Linked DNA regions of Aromatoleum petrolei. The main gene of each other region encodes a partner of the protein of the gene in region 2 in a complex. Links are inferred from orthologs where the notes say so. Each region holds a gene or a part of one and is shown on either strand. Other genes may lie near its edges. The genes, in order: dsbD and ToN1_RS15330.

Region 1 (10,190 bases), 240 kb from region 2 along the record:
AGGGGGGCCGAAGCGGTCGGCGGCGGCGAGCATCTCGAGGGCGCGGATGCGGGCGCGAATCGTCCGGTCGATGGAGTCGGCGAAGTGACGTGCGAAGCTTTCGGCCTCGGTGGCGCGCTGGCGTTCGATCTGCTGCAGGTCGTGGTAGGCGATGAGCCCGGCGAACACGAGCAGCGGCGCGACGCTTACCCAGATCATGCGTGCGAGGTATGCCCGCAGCTTCATCGCCCCCTTCCTCCGTCCGGTGGCATGCCAAGGTCTTTGGCATACTCCCAAATGATATCAAAATGGCAATCAGAAGAGCCCGTGGATCGTGGGGGTGCGGGAAGGCATCGCCAAGGCTTCGACAGGCCCGACGCGAGCGGTATTTGCCGTCGCGCCTATGGTGAACGGAACGCGCCCGCGTGTCTGCGAAAAAATTCCGTCCGATCGGCGTCGGGGGGCTACGGAGCTTGATGCAATGACAACGCGTTAAGCCGCGCCTCGCGGGTCGCGGCGCACAATGAAAAACGGGCCGCGCGGGCCCGTTGTTCGTTACTTGCGGTGCGATGAGGGGCTCAAGACTTGCCGGCGTCCTTCGCGGCGCTCACCTCGACTGCGCGCAGCTTGGCCGCGAGCTTGTCGAGCACGCCGTTCACGAAGCGGTGGCCTTCGGTGCCGCCGTAGCTCTTCGCGAGCTCGATCGCCTCGTTGATGATGACGCGGTAGGGGGTGTCGAGGCCGTTCTTCAATTCCTGCGTGGCGAGCAGCAGGATCGCGCGCTCCACGGGCGAAAGCTCGTCGACCGAACGGTGGATGAAGGGCACGAACTCCTCCTGCAGCGACTCGACGTTGGCGAGCGTGCCGCGCAAGAGGCTGACGAAGAGTTCGCGGTCGGCCTTGTCGAAGCCGGTGACCTGGGAGACGTGGTCCTCGATCACGGGGACGGAGTTGCCCGACAGCAGCCACTGGTAGATGCCCTGCAGGGCAAATTCGCGCGCGCGGCGCCGTGCTGCCTTGCCGCTCATTTGAGCATCCGCAGCAGGCGGGCCATCTCGACCGCGGTGCGTGCGCAGTCGCTGCCTTTTTCCTGCATCCGCGCGAGCGCCTGGTCGTCGTCCTCGGTGGTGAGCACGCCGTTGGCGATCGGCATGCCGGTGTCGAGGCCGATGCGGTTGATTCCCGCACCCATCTCGTTCGACACCAGCTCGAAGTGGTAAGTCTCGCCGCGGATCACTGCACCGAGCGCGACCAGCGCGTCGTAGCGGCCGCTGCGCGCCATCGCCTGCAGCGTGAGCGGGATCTCCAGCGCTCCGGGGACGGTCGCGATGCGGATCAGGTCGGGCGCGACGCCGAGGCGCTGCAGCTCGGCGGTGCAGGCCGACAGCAGGCCTTCGCACACGTCCTGGTTGAAGCGGCTCATGACGATGCCGATGCGCAGGCCGTGGCCGTTCAGATCGGGCTCGAATTCGGGGATGTTGTCGTAACGGGCCATGTTCGGTTCTTTCGGAAACGGAAAAGCCGGAAATCCGCAGGACTTCCGGCGCGGTAAAACGTCGAGGGTACCACCTCAGACCGGATCGACGAAGCCCGTGATCTCCAGGCCGAAGCCGGCCATGCTCGGAATCTTGCGCGGGCTGGAGAGCAGCCGCATCTTGCCGACCTTGAGGTCGCGCAGGATCTGCGCGCCGACGCCGAACAGGCGGGCGTCCCATTTCGGCGGCTGATAACCGTCGCCGGTCAGGCTCGCGAGCAGTTCGCTGCCCGACTGCGGGCGGTACAGCAGCACGATCACGCCCTGTTCGGCCTGCGCGAGGCGGGCGAGCGAGAGGTTCACCGGGAAGGTGTGGCGGGCGCTTTCGGAGTCGAGGAAGTCGACGACCGAGATCGGCTCATGCACGCGCACGAGGGTCTCGCGCTCGGGGCGGATATCGCCCTTCGTCATCGCGAAATGCACTTCGCCGGTGGTCTTGTCCTCGAATGCGAACAGGCGGAAACGGCCGTGCGGGGTGTCGACGTCCTTCTCGGCGACGCGCTTGATCAGGTGCTCGTTCGACGAACGATACTGGATCAGGTCGCGGATCGCGCCGATCTTGAGGCTGTGTTCCTTGGCGAACTCGACGAGGTCGGGCAGGCGCGCCATCGTGCCGTCGTCCTTGAGGATCTCGCAGATCACCGCCGCCGGTTCGAGCCCGGCGAGCGCGGCGAGGTCGCAGCCGGCCTCGGTGTGGCCAGCGCGGATGAGCACGCCGCCGTTCTGCGCCATCAGCGGGAAGATGTGGCCGGGCTGGACGATGTCGGTGGGCTTGGCGTTGCGTGCGACGGCGGCTTCCACCGTGCGCGAGCGGTCGTGCGCGGAGATGCCTGTGGTGACGCCTTCGGCGGCCTCGATCGAGGTCGTGAAGGCGGTGCCGTGCGGCGAGCGGTTGTCGCGCACCATCAGGTGCAGGTCGAGCTGGCGGCAGCGCGCCTCGGTCAGCGTCAGGCAGATCAGGCCGCGGCCGAACTTGGCCATGAAGTTGATCGCCTCGGGCGTGACGTGCTCGGCGGCGAGGACGAGGTCGCCCTCGTTCTCGCGGTCTTCCTCGTCGACCAGCACGACCATGCGGCCGGCGCGGATTTCCTCGACGATTTCGGTGATGGGGGACAGTGCGGTCATTGTGCGGATTCCTCGCGCCAGGCGAGCAGGCGTTCGCAGTAACGGGCGATCAAGTCGATCTCGAGATTCACGCGGCTGCCGGCCGCGAGGTGCTTGAGATTGGTGACCGCGACGGTGTGCGGGATCAGGTTGATCGAAAATTCGGTGCCCTCGACGCGGTTCACGGTGAGGCTCACGCCGTTCACGGTGATCGAGCCCTTGCGCGCAATGTAGCCTGCAAGCGCGGCGGGGGCGCGGATCACGAGGTCGTGACTCTCGCCCACCGGGACGAAGCGGACGACTTCGCCGACGCCGTCGACGTGGCCGGTGACGAGGTGGCCGCCGAGGCGGTCGGCGAGGCGTAGCGCCTTCTCGAGGTTGACTTCGTTGCCGGCCTGGTCGAGGCCGGCCGTGCAGTTGAGGGTCTCGCGCGAGACGTCGAACTGCACGCGCGGGCCGTCCATCGCGATGACGGTAAGGCACACGCCGCTGTTGGCGATGCTGTCACCGAGCTGCACGTCGGAGAGATCGAGATCGGCCACGTTGACCGTCAGGCGGACGCCGTCCTGCAGGGGATCGATGCGTTCGATTCGGCCGCAGGCGGCCACGATTCCGGAGAACATGTTTTGGGAGGCGGGCGATTGAGGGAACGCCAATTGTAGGCGAAATGCAACCAAAAGCGATCGGAAGCCCGCCGCGATCGCTTCGGCGCCGTTCCCCGGCTTGCAGACCTCAGCGCAGCGCGCGATCGAGCACTTCGCTGAAGGCGTCCGCCTTCATGAAGCCGACGACGCGCAGGCCGTCGCGCTCCTTGCCCGCCGGGTCGAAGAAGATCGTGCCCGGCGGCCCGAACAGGTTGAAGCGCTTGAGCAAGGCCTTGTCGTCATCGTTGTTGGCGGTGACGTCGGCCTTCAGCAGCAGCATGCGGCCCATGCGCGCGGCGACATTCGGGTCGGTGAAGGTGAAGCGTTCCATCTCCTTGCACGACACGCACCAGTCGGCATAGAAGTCGAGCATCACCGGACGATCGGTGGACGCAAGCCGCGCATCGAGCTCGGCGATCGAGGCGACCTTCTCGAAGCGCGGCAGCTCGGCCGCGTTGGCGGTGGCGGCCTGCGCGCGCAGCACCGCGAGCGGCTGCAGCGGGTCGCGCGAGCCGGCCAGTGCGCCGATGAGCATTGCCGCACCGCCGATCAGCAGCACCACGCCGACACCCTTCCAGAAGCGCTGCCAGCCTTTCGCGTGCGGCGGCAGCGGGTCGATCGCATGCAGGAAGATGCCCGAGAACACCAGCAACGCCGCCCACGCGAGCATGGGCAGCAGCGGCGGCACGACGGGGGTGAGCAGCCACACCGCGACGGCCAGCAGCATCACGCCGAAGGCCTTCTTGACGCCTTCCATCCACGCGCCGGCCCTGGGCAGGACCGAGCGGGCGGCGACGCCGACGGCGAGGAGTGGCGCCCCCATGCCCAGCGCCATCGCGAACAGGGCCGCGCCGCCGAGTGCGGCGTTGCCGGTCTGCGCGATGTAGAGCAGCGCGCCGGCGAGCGGGGCGGCGACGCAGGGGCCGACGATCAGCGCCGACAGCACCCCCATCACCGCGACGCCGCCGAGGCTGCCGCCCTGCTGGTGACTGGCGGTGGAGGACAGGCGGCTCTGCAGCGCCGTCGGCAGCTGCAGCTCGTAGAAGCCGAACATCGACAGCGACAACAGCACGAACACCAGCGCGAAGGCGCCCAGCACCCAGGCGTTCTGCAGTGCGGCGGCCAGCATGGTGCCCGAGAGGCCTGCGGCGACGCCGGCGGCGGCGTAGGTGATGGCCATGCCCAGCACGTACACGAGCGACAGCACGAAGGCACGTCCGCGCGAGATGTCGTGGCCGTGGCCGACGATGATGCCCGACAGGATGGGGATCATCGGGAACATGCAGGGGGTGAAGGCGAGCAGCAGGCCGAAACCGAAGAAGCTCAGCAGCACCAGAGGGCCGCTGGCGTCGCGCAGCAGGCCGGCGATGCGTCCGCTCTCGTCGTCGGATACGCCGCTGCCGCCGGTCGCGGCGGCCGCCTGCACGGGCTTGTCGTCGCGCCCGAGCAGGCCGTCGAGGAAGTTGCCGCCGGTCTTCATCGGCTTGGCGAGGAGGTCGATGTCGGCGGTCTGCTCGTTGGGCGGGTAGCAGATGCCGCCGTCCCAGCAGCCCTGCACGCTGCCGAGCAGGCGGAATTTCGTCGTGCCTTCGGGCGCATTGACCGGCAGCAGGATCTTCACTTCCTTGCGGTAGGTCTCGACCTGGCCGAAGAAGTCGTCCTTCGTGACCTTGCCCGCCGGGCGCTGTGGCGTGCCGAAGCTGACAGTGTCGGGATCGGCGCGGAAGCGGAACTTGTCGGCGTAGAGGTAGTAGTCGCCCGCGATCTTGACGGTGACCTCGACTGTCTGCGGGTCGAGCGCCTGCGCGGAGAGCACGAAGGCCTCCTCGGGGCGCATCGGCGAGCCGCTGACCGCGCCTGCGGCGTGGGCGGGGACGGACAGCGCGAGGAGGCTCGCGAGCAGGGCAATCAGGGACAGGAGGCGGTGCATGGGTTCGTCGGCGTTGCGCGGTGGCGCGATTGTAGGGTGGCAGGGGCGGCAGGTCTTCGATATGGATCAAGACCTGCGACTTGCGCCTGCTCAGGAAGCGGTCGGGGCTGCGCTCTCGTCGTCCGGTAGCGGGGCGGTTTCCGCAGCGACCCAGTCGAGGTAGCCCGGCAGGCCGCGCATGACAGGGACCGCGACGATTTCCGGAAGTTCGTAGGGATGGTTCTCGCGGATCGCCGCCTCGAGTTCCGCGTAGCGCACGGGTGTGGTCTTGATCAGAAGCGGGACTTCCGCTGCGATCTCGAGCTTGTCCTGCCAGCGATACACCGAGCGGCAGGGCGCGAGGACGTTCACGCACGCGGCCAGGCGACGCTCGATCAGCAGCGTGGCGAGGGCGTCGGCGCAGGCCGCGTCGGGGCAGTTGGTGAGGACGACGAGTGCTTCGGTCATCGCGCGTTTCTCCGCATGGGCAAACGCGGGATTGTCCCAGACTCGGGCGCTGCGCGCATGCGCCGCAGGGTTCTGCCTGCGGGCGCGGCGCGCTATGCTGGGACTTTTCCGCAACTTCATCCCCCGATGACCTCTTGCCCCGATGTTGCCGCGTCCGCCCGCTGGCCCGACGTTCCCGCCTGCTACGACTGGCTGTCGCTAGACCGCCGCGGCACTTGGCGGCTGCGCGGCGAGGCGGTCGAGCATGCGGGACTGGCGGGCTTCCTCAACGCCAACTACGGCTGCGACGAGTCGGGCAACTGGCTCGTGCGCAACGGACCGCAGCGGGTGTACGTGTCGCTGGATTACACGCCCTGGGTGCTGCGCCTGCATCCGGACGGCAGCCTGACGACGCATGCCGGGACCGAGGTTGCCGCCGTGGCGGCGGCCTGCCTCGATGAGGAGGGGAGCGTGGTGCTGGACACGGACCTCGGCGCCGGCCTGCTCGACGACCGCGATCTCGCGGCCTTCCTTGCCGAATGCCGCTTGGCGGACGGCAGGGTGGCCGACGACGAGGCGCTGCTCGCGGTGATGACGGGCGGTTCGGGCGAGGGGGGGCAGGTGACCTGCCAGGTGAGGTGCCAGGTGAGGTGGCGGAACCTGCCGCTGCAGGCGGTCGAACGTGCGGCGGTGCCGGCGCGCTTCGGTTTCCGTGCGCGCCCTGCGCCCTGAGCGGGAGCGCGGCGATGGTGTCGGCGAGTTTCCGCTTCTACGAGGAACTCAACGATTTCCTCGCCCCGACAAACCGTTACCGCGACGTCACGGTGCCGTGTGCGCGGGCGGCGACGGTCAAGCACATGATCGAGGCGCTGGGGGTGCCGCACACCGAGGTCGAGTTGGTGCTGGTTAATGGCGAGTCGGTGGGATTCGAGCGCCTGCTGCGCGAGGGCGACCGCGTGTCGGTCTATCCGCGTTTCGAAACCTTCGACATCACGCCGCTGCTGCGTGTGCGCGAGCATCCGCTGCGCACGACGCGCTTCGTCGCCGACGCCCATATGGGCGGGCTCGCGCGCCTGCTGCGCATGACGGGCTTCGACACGCTGTACGACAACAACTTCGCCGACGAGGACATCGAGGCGATCGCGGCCCACGACGGACGCATCGTGCTCACGCGCGACCGCGAGCTGCTCAAGCGACGTACGATCACGCACGGCTGCTACGTGCATGCGCTGAAGCCGGAGCTGCAGTTCGCGGAGGTCCTCGCGCGCCTGGATCTCGCCCGCAGCGCGCGGCCGTTCACGCTGTGTCTGTCGTGCAACGCACCGCTCCATGCAATCGACAAGGCGAGCGTCGCGCACCTGTTGCCCGAGGGGGTGCGCGAGCGCCACTCGCGCTTCAGCACCTGCGACGTGTGCCGGCGAGTGTTCTGGGAGGGAACCCATTGGGTGAAGATGCAGGCCTTGCTCGCGCGCCTGCTGCCGCGCGAGTGAGCCGGACCGCGGCGACGGGGTCTGTCGGTTTCCGGCTCGTCGAGGCATTATGACCCATGCTTTTGACTGACCTGCCGCTGCCCATCGATACCCTCATGCGTAAGGGAGATTTTCTGTCGGGGCCGGAGGCGGAGATCCTGTCGCATCCCCTGACGGCAAGGTCGAGTACGCCAATGAAACGGCTCGCTGCCTTCCAGGTTTCCAATCAGAGCTGAGGCGCTGGCCAGTTCTCGCTGGCGCCAAGATGCCCGGACAGGCCTTGCATGGACGCGGCGAGGGTGTCCGCGAGCTGGTGTACTGCATCGTGCAACCGGTCCGTCTCGCCGGCCCGGATCATTTTCTCCAGCCGCACGGCATGTGCCCGCAGCGGTCTCAGGCCGAGGCTGGCGGCCACCCCCTTGAGCGTGTGCGCCATCAGTCCCAGTTGTTCGAGCTTGCCTTCCTCAAGGTGTTGCTGCAATTGTGCAGAAGCGTCGCGGTACTGTTCGATGAACAGCGCGGCCAGTTCCCGGTAGAGCGCGACATCGCCGCCGATGCGCGCCAGGGCTTCGTCCAGTTCCTCCTGCGGCAGAAGGTCCAGGGGGCCGGCGGAGACTGCCGGATGGTGCGCCCCGCCTTCGGACGGTGAGGGAGACGGACGGTCGACGGCATCGGCGAGCTTGAGCCAGCGCGCCAGCACGTCAGGCAGGGTGCGGAAATCGATGGGTTTGGCGACGTGGTCGTTCATGCTGGCCTCCAGGCAGCGGTCGCGGGCGTCGCTGAAGGCGTCGGCCGTCATCGCGAGGACGGGCAGGGCAGCGTCGCTGAAGTAGCGGCGGATCTGTCGTGTCGCCTCGTAGCCGTCCATCACCGGCATGTGCAAATCCATCAGCACGAGATCGTAGCGACGCTCGAGCGCGCGCGCGACCGCTTCGGTACCGTTGTTTGCGATGTCGACGATCATGCCCATGCGGCGCAGGAACTCGCCGGCGACCTGCTGGTTGAGTGGATTGTCTTCGGCGAGCAGGATGCGGCGGCCGCGCAGGCTCGGCGGGCCACTGTCGCCCGCGTTGCAGGAAGCTGCGGCCCGACCCGCGCCCTCGGCGGCGGGCGCGAGGCGCAGCGCGAAGTGGAAGCGGCTCCCGGCTCCAGGGGTGCTCTCGACGCCGATCGAGCCGTGCATCAGTTCAACCAGCTGCTTCGATATCGCCAGCCCCAGTCCGGTGCCGCCGAAGGGGCGCGTGGTGGCGTCGTCGACCTGGGAAAAGGGCTGGAAGAGGCGGGTGAGCTGGGATGCACTCATGCCGATGCCGGAGTCGCGCACGACGAACTCGAGCAAGTCGCCGCTCGAGCCGCCCGGCAGGCGTCGCAGCTCGAGACTCACCTCGCCCTGGTGCGTAAACTTGACGGCGTTACCCGCGAGGTTCAGCAGCACCTGGCCGATGCGCAGGGCATCCCCGACGTAGTCCATCGGCCCCTGCTCGTCGAGCGTCACGCGCAGTTCGAGCCCCTTCTCGCGTGCGCGGAATTCGAGCTGGCTGACCACTTTCGCGAATAGCTCGCGCAGGTTGAACGGGGCTGCGCGCAAGTCCATGCTGCCGGCTTCGATCTTGGAGAAGTCGAGTACGTCGTTGATGACCTGCAGCAGGCCGTCCGCGGCGCCGCTGATCTTCTCGAGGTAGTCGCGCTGCTGTGCGTCGAGCGGGGTGTCGAGCGCCAGTCGCGTCATGCCGATGATGGCGTTCATCGGCGTGCGGATCTCGTGGCTCATGGTCGCGAGGAACCGGCTCTTGGCGCGGTTGGCGGCCTGCGCCGCGTCGACGGCCTGCTCGAGGCGGGCGTTCGCGTGCTTGAGGGCGGTGATGTCCTGCACGATGCCGATGACGTCGATGGCCTCACCCGCGGCGTCGCGTCGGACCTTCGCCTCGATGTTCACCCAGCGCAATTCGCCCGCCGCGAGGATGCGGCTTTCCGTGCGGAATTCGTTGCCGCCGTCGAGCGCCGAGCGCCATGCCGCCTCCACGCGCGGCCGATCGTCCGCGTGCAGCGCGTCGAAGAAGTCCCGCGCACGGGGCTCCGAATCGCTGGGCAGGCCGAAGATCCTGCGGGTTTCGTCGGACCAGCTCATCGCGTCGGCGCGCAGGTCGTGCGCCCAGCTGCCGATGTGGCCCACGGCCTGCGCCTCGGCGAGAGCGTCACGGCTTGCCTGCAGCTCCTGGGTGCGCCGGACGACTTGGCGTTCGAGGTCTTCGCTGAACTGGCGTTGCGCCTCGAGAGCACCGCGCAGCGCGCGCGACAAGGCTCCGATTTCATCCGGATTGTCGTCGGCCGGGATCGCGGGCGCGTCCTGCCCTGGCGCGGCGGAGACCGCGCCGGCCAGCCGGTCCAGACGCACCGTGAGGCGGCTCGCGAGACGGGTGGAGTAGCGCCACACGAGCCACATCAGGGGAATCGCGAGTGCAATGAGCAGCAGTACGATGTCGCGCAGCGGTTTGAACCAGGGGTTGTCGCTGCGGTAGAGCTCGAGCGTGATCCGGTACAGATCCGGGTGGCGCGAGTGTTGCAGGAGCTGGGTCACCGGCTGCGTGCCCGGGCCGTGCGCGGCCGTGTCCCGGAGCGCGATGGGCGGGGCGTCGGTGCGTCTGACGATGAGGTTGAAGTGTTGGTCCAGCGTCCCGCTCGCTCCCGTCATCAGTACCGCGAGGTCGATGCGGTTGATCAGTACGCCGATCACGTCGTCCGTGTACGGGAAGATCACGGGGTAGGCGGCCAGGATGTGCTTGCCTTGGTCGACCGCGATCGGGTGCCGATCGGGGCCTTGCGCCGTGAGAAGCCGTGTAGCGAGTTCTTCGACCGTGGCGTTCGATTCTGCAACGAGGTTCGCAGCACCGGCGAGGAAGCGCCCGCGGTAGTCGAGGAGGGCGAGCTGGGAGGCCTTGCCGCTGTTGTGCTGACGCAGGAAGGGCCGCAGGTAGGCCTCGCGTCCGGCAGTATCAGTCAGCGCGGTCCAGATCAGCGGACTGCGGCTGAGCTCTTCCTCAGAGTCGATGATTTTGGCGAGGCTGGCGCCGAAGGTGCCGGCCAGCACCTGCAGCGTCGTCGTC
Region 2 (5,415 bases):
GTACATGCGATGACCATTCGAGGGGACGCGGGCGGGGAGCTCGAGTTTGCGTCTTACGACAGCGGCCTGTCGGAACTCGCCTGGATCGTCGAGTCCGGGCGCATGCAGCGCGAGTTGTGGGAGACGGTCAAGCGGCAGCACAACGTGACCATGCTGGTGGGCGGGCTGCCCGAAGCAATGGCGGTGGAGCGGGAAAGCGTGTCGCTCGCGCTGCCCGGCCGGAAGACGGTTTACGGCCGTCTGATGGTGGGGGCGGATGGGGTGAATTCGTGGGTGCGCGCGCAGGCGGGGATCGATGCGGAGATCACGCCCTACGGCGAGCGCGGCGTGGTCGCCAATTTCACTTGTGCGGAGGATCACCGCCACCGGGCCTTCCAGTGGTTCCGGGAGGATGGGATCCTCGCGCTGTTGCCCCTGCCGGGACGGATGGTGTCGATGGTCTGGTCGTGTGCCGATGAGCTTGCGGATTCCTTGCTGGCGCTCGACGGCGCGGCGCTGTGCCGGCGGGTCGCGGACGCCACCGGCGGTGCGCTTGGGGCGCTGGAGTTGGTGACCTCCGCGCAGGCGTTCCCGCTGCGCTTCATGCGCGTCGCATCGGTGGTGAAGGAGCGCGTCGCGCTCGTGGGCGACGCCGCGCATGCGATCCACCCGCTATCCGGCCACGGGATTAATCTGGGTTTCCAGGACGCGCGGGCGCTTGCCGAGCTGCTCAAGAAATTACCGTCCTGGCGCGACCCCGGCGAACTCGCCGTGCTACGCGGCTATGCCCGCACGCGCGCGGAGGAGCCGTTTCTCGTGCAATATGCGACGCACGGACTCAACCGCCTGTTCGGCTCGCGCAATCCGCTGCTCGCGGCGGTACGCAATGCCGGTTTGAACCTCACAGGCCGTTTGCCGGTCGTACGGAACGCGCTCGTGCGTTATGCGGTGAGCGGCCGATTCTGATTCCATGGAGATGCAGATGCTGAAGAAGGTAATTCGTCCTCTGATCGCGGCCCTCGGGCTGGTTCTGGCGACTCAGGGGGCGGCGCGCGCCGAGGAGGCGGAGGTGAAGAAGGCAGTGGAGGCCTTCGTTGGCGCGCCTGCGGTCGAGTCGGTCGCGAAGGTCCCGTATGGCGGGCTCTACGAGGTCGTCATGAAGAGCGGCGAGCTCGTCTATACGGACGATAAGGCGAGCTTCTTCCTCGACGGTCGCCTGATCGACACCAAGACGCGCAAGGATGTCACCGCGGCACGGATGGCACAGCTGTCGTCGATCGACTTTGCCGCGCTGCCGCTCGATCAGGCGATCAAGCAGGTGCGTGGCAACGGGTCGCGCGTGCTCGTGACCTTCGAGGATCCGAACTGCACCTATTGCAAGCGGCTCGGCAAGGAGCTCGCGCAAATGAAGGACGTGACGCTCTACACCTTCCTGTTTCCGATCCTGAGCCCCGACTCGACCGAGAAGTCGCGTAACATCTGGTGCGCGAAGGACCGCGCGAAGGCTTGGAACGACTGGATCCTCGATGCGAAGGCGCCGGTCGCCGCGAAATGCGACAGCGCCGTGGTCGATCGCAACGTGGCCTTGGGCCAGAAGCTGCGCATCAACGGCACGCCGACCATCTTCCTCGCCGACGGGCGCCGCCTGGGCGGCTATGTGCCGGCGGCGGAGCTCGAACAGCAGCTGGCGAGCGTCGCGAAGTAAACGACGAACCGACGGCGCCTGCAGGCGCCGTTTTTACATCCCGGCGGGGCCCGCTCCGAGCGGGCCCGTATCGTTCGGCAGCAGGACCCAGAGCTGGCCCTGCTGGCGCATGCGGCCGGCCTGCACCCCGGCGTCAGCGCCGAGCCCCCAGAAGAAGTCCGCCCTGACCGCGCCCTTGATGGCGCCGCCGGTATCCTGGGCAAGCATCAACCGGCGCAAGGGGCGGTCGCTGTTCGGCGCAGTGGTTGCGAGGAACACGGGAGCGCCGAGCGGGATGGTGCGCGGATCGACGGCCAGGCTGCGGCCGGCGGTGAGGGGGACGCCCAGCGCGCCGGTCGGGCCGCCGGGCGAGGGCGGCATCTCCCTGAAGAATACGTAGCTTGGATTGCTGTGCAGCATCTCGGAGAGGCGATGGGGGTTGCTGCGCGCCCAGTTCTTGATGCCGTCCATTGAGGCCTTCTCGAGCGGCAGCTCGCCCTGGTTCACGAGCCAGCGGCCGATCGACTGGTAGGGGTGGCCATTCTGGTCGGCATAGCCGATGCGGACCTGGCTGCCATCGGGCAGTTCGACGCGGCCGGAGCCCTGAACCTGCAAGAAGAAGAGGTCGATCGGGTCGGCGGCCCACAGCAGGGTGGGGGCGGGGGCCCGCTCCTGCATGCCGTCGAGCTCGGCGCGCGACCAGTAGGGGACGACCTTGTTGCCGACCAGTCGTCCGCGCAGGCGCAGGCTGCGCAGGTCGGGATAGAGGTCTCCGAAGTCGACCGTGAGCATGTCTGCCGGCACTCCATGGACCGGCCAGCGGTAGCGCTCGGAACGTGCGCGGCTACCCTTGATGATGGGTTCGTAGTAGCCGGTGATCAGGCCTTCGTTGGTGCCGTCGGGGTTGCGGACGGCCCACGGGGTGAGGCGCGTTTCGAGGAACTGGCGGACGGTGGCCGCGCTCGGCGCGTCGCCGAGGCGTTGCGCGTCGCCGCACAAGCTCTGCCAGCGTGCTTGCTTCACGAGCGCCTTGCATGACTGGCGCAGGGCCGGCCAGGCCTGTGCGACGTCGTCGCTGCGCCAGTCGGGGAGTTCGGTCCAGCTTGTGCGCTGCAGGGCTTCGACCGCAGGCGTGGGAGCTGGGGCCTGCCCCGCGGTCGGGGCGGCGGGGGCGGGGGGCAAGGAGGGGGCGCAACTCGGGCACGACGGACAGGGTTTGGCCGCGGCGCACGGGGCGGTGGCGGTCGCGGGGGCAGGCGGCTGGCTGGCGCAGGCGGCGAGAAAGGCGAAGGGCAGCAGACACAGCAGGCGCTGTGCGGGAGATGTCGGGGCGCGCCGGTTCATGGGGTGGATCGGGTAGACTCGTGAAGAAAAGGGTGGTCAGTATACCGGCTTGCCCGGACAGGCCCGAATCGCCATTCCCGCAGGAGCGTGCATATGTGGGTGATCTTTCTGGAGGCGGGCGTTGCGCTCGCGCTGCTGCTGGTGATCGTGTGGGCCACGTGGCCGAAGCGGCGCGAGGGCGAGACGAACGAAGGACGAACGAATCGAGATGAATGAACTAGCGCAGTTGGTGGTGCGTGCCGAGCAGCTGATCGGACGCCTGGAGCAGTTGTTGCCGCGGCCGGTCGAGGCCCCCGATTGGGCCGCTGCGCCGGCCTTTCTGTGGCGCAGACGCAATGGCCATGCAAGCCTGGTGCCGGTGACGCGGCCGCACGGGATCCGCCTCAAGGATCTGCGCGACATCGACGACCAGAAGGAGCGCATAGATCTCAATACGCGCCAGTTCCTCGCTGGCAGGCGCGCGAACAACGTGCTGCTGACCGGTGCGCGCGGCACGGGGAAGTCCTCGCTCGTGAAGGCGCTGCTGAATGCCTATGCGGGCAAGGGCTTGCGTCTGATCGAGGTGGATCGTGACGACCTGATGGATTTGCCCGAGATCATCGAGCTGGTCCAGGGGCGCCCGGAGCGCTTCATCCTGTTCTGCGATGATCTGTCCTTCGAGGACGCGGAGCCCGCCTACAAGGCGCTGAAGAGCGTGCTCGACGGCTCGGTGGCGGCGGTGCCCGACAACGTGCTGATCTACGCGACGTCGAACCGGCGCCACCTGATGCCGGAGTACCACGACGAGAACCTGCAGACGCGGCATGTGGATGGCGAGATCCATCCGGGCGAAGCGGTCGAGGAGAAAATCTCGCTGTCGGAGCGCTTCGGCCTGTGGATCTCGTTCTACCCCTTCAGTCAGGACGAGTATCTGGCAATCGTCGCCTACTGGCTGAAGAGTTTCGGGCTGGAGCGCAAGGCGATCGACGCGGCGCGGCAGGAGGCCTTGCAGTGGGCGCTGATGCGCGGCTCGCGATCCGGGCGTGTCGCGTGGCAGTTCGCGCGCGACTGGGCGGGGCGCTGCGAGACGGGCGGTTCGCGATGATGAAGCGCGTGGAAGTGGCGGCGGGCGTGATCTTCCGCCGGGACGGGCGTTTCCTGCTCGGGCAACGGGCACCGGATACTTTCTACGCGGGCTACTGGGAGTTTCCCGGCGGCAAGGTCGAGCCGGGCGAGTCGCCGGCCGACGCATTGATCCGCGAGCTCGACGAGGAGCTGGGGATTCGCGTGCAGGGCGTGCGGCCGTGGATCACGCGGGAGCATCGTTACGAGCATGCGCATGTGCGGCTGCATTTCTTCGAGGTCGCCGAATGGGAGGGCGAGCTGCACGATCACGTGCATAGCGCTCTTTCGTGGGAGCGGGTAGAGGCGCCGGAGGTCGGGCCGATGCTGCCGGCGAACGGCCCGATATTGAAGGCCTTGCGTCTGCCGCGCTGGATGGGGATCACGCACGCGGCCGAGATCGGCGTCCAGCGCCAGTTGGCGCAACTGGACGCAGCGCTGGCGGGGGGGCTGCGGCTCGTGCAGGTGCGTGAGCCGGGAATGCCGATGCCGGAATTGCGTGCCTTCGCCGGCGAGGTGGTGAAGCGTGCGCACGCCTGCGGCGCGTCGGTGGTCGTGAACGGCAGTGTGGAGCTGGCAGCCGAGGTGGGGGCGGATGGCGTGCATCTGCCGGCGGCGCAGCTCGGTGCCCTAGCGCGGCGGCCGGAGCTGGAATGGGTGGGGGCGTCGTGCCATACCCGCGCGGAACTCGAGCGTGCGGCCGAGCTTGGCCTGGACTATGCGGTGCTGGGTGCGGTGCAGCCGACGGCGACGCATCCGGGGCAGCCGGTGCTGGGTTGGGAGCGCTTCGCGGAGCTGGTCCGCGGGCTGCCGATGCCGGTGCTGGCGCTCGGCGGGCTGCGGCAGAACGACGTGGAGTGTGCGCGGACCGCCGGCGCGCACGGCATCGCGGCGATCCGCGCGAGCTGGGATCAGTCCTGAGCGGGACGGTCGGAGGCGTTTTGCTCGCCCGGGTCGCCCTCGGCGGCGGCGGGGACGCGGTAGTCCTCGGATGCCCAGGCGCCGAGGTCGATCTGCTTGCAGCGTTCCGAGCAGAAAGGCCGGAAACGGTTCTCGGGCACCCAGCGCACTGGGGCGCCGCATTGCGGGCATTTGACGATACGGACCTGTGCCATGTTGCGGGCGGCCTCAGAGGCTGCAGAAGGTGAGTTCGAAGTTCACGTCGCGCTCGGCGAGCCGCGGGCGGATCACCGTCTCCGAGAGCATGAAGCGGACGTTGAGTGCGTACTTGTTGGCACTGATCTCGGGCACGACCGCGTCGGTCGGTGCCAGGCGCAGGCGCAGCATTTGGGCGCTGCGGCCGGCCA

Evidence for each region.
Region 1: the proteins of ToN1_RS15330 (region 2) and dsbD are in contact, whole or in part, in a crystal structure (PDB 1JZD), measured with the Escherichia coli proteins. The link is inferred for Aromatoleum petrolei from one-to-one orthologs.

What each region holds. Positions count from the first base shown.
Region 1 is NZ_CP059560.1:3,120,212-3,130,401, forward strand. What follows is about bases 2,771-5,763. They hold dsbD (protein-disulfide reductase DsbD), read right to left. Parts: upstream 5,192-5,763; coding sequence 3,350-5,191; downstream 2,771-3,349. Other genes in these bases: ToN1_RS14235 (riboflavin synthase), read right to left, coding at 2,771-3,240; cutA (divalent-cation tolerance protein CutA), read right to left, coding at 5,282-5,638. Outside these bases: ToN1_RS14215 (PAS domain S-box protein), read right to left, coding at 1-225; transcription antitermination factor NusB, read right to left, coding at 558-1,007; ribH (6,7-dimethyl-8-ribityllumazine synthase), read right to left, coding at 1,004-1,474; ribBA (bifunctional 3,4-dihydroxy-2-butanone-4-phosphate synthase/GTP cyclohydrolase II), read right to left, coding at 1,550-2,638; more of ToN1_RS14235, read right to left, coding at 2,635-2,770; ToN1_RS14250 (DUF2946 family protein), read left to right, coding at 5,765-6,349; ToN1_RS14255 (Mut7-C RNAse domain-containing protein), read left to right, coding at 6,364-7,107; ToN1_RS14260 (PAS domain-containing hybrid sensor histidine kinase/response regulator), read right to left, coding at 7,313-10,190. UniProt on the Escherichia coli protein: Required to facilitate the formation of correct disulfide bonds in some periplasmic proteins and for the assembly of the periplasmic c-type cytochromes.
Region 2 is NZ_CP059560.1:3,360,892-3,366,306, forward strand. What follows is about bases 1-2,822. They hold ToN1_RS15330 (DsbC family protein), read left to right. Parts: upstream 1-961; coding sequence 962-1,684; downstream 1,685-2,822. Other genes in these bases: ToN1_RS15325 (UbiH/UbiF family hydroxylase), read left to right, coding at 1-945; mltA (murein transglycosylase A), read right to left, coding at 1,718-2,822. Outside these bases: more of mltA, read right to left, coding at 2,823-3,007; ToN1_RS24930 (hypothetical protein), read left to right, coding at 3,101-3,223; ToN1_RS15340 (ATP-binding protein), read left to right, coding at 3,216-4,091; ToN1_RS15345 (Nudix family hydrolase), read left to right, coding at 4,088-5,029; ToN1_RS15350 (DNA gyrase inhibitor YacG), read right to left, coding at 5,020-5,223; cell division protein ZapD, read right to left, coding at 5,237-5,415. UniProt on the Escherichia coli protein: Acts as a disulfide isomerase, interacting with incorrectly folded proteins to correct non-native disulfide bonds.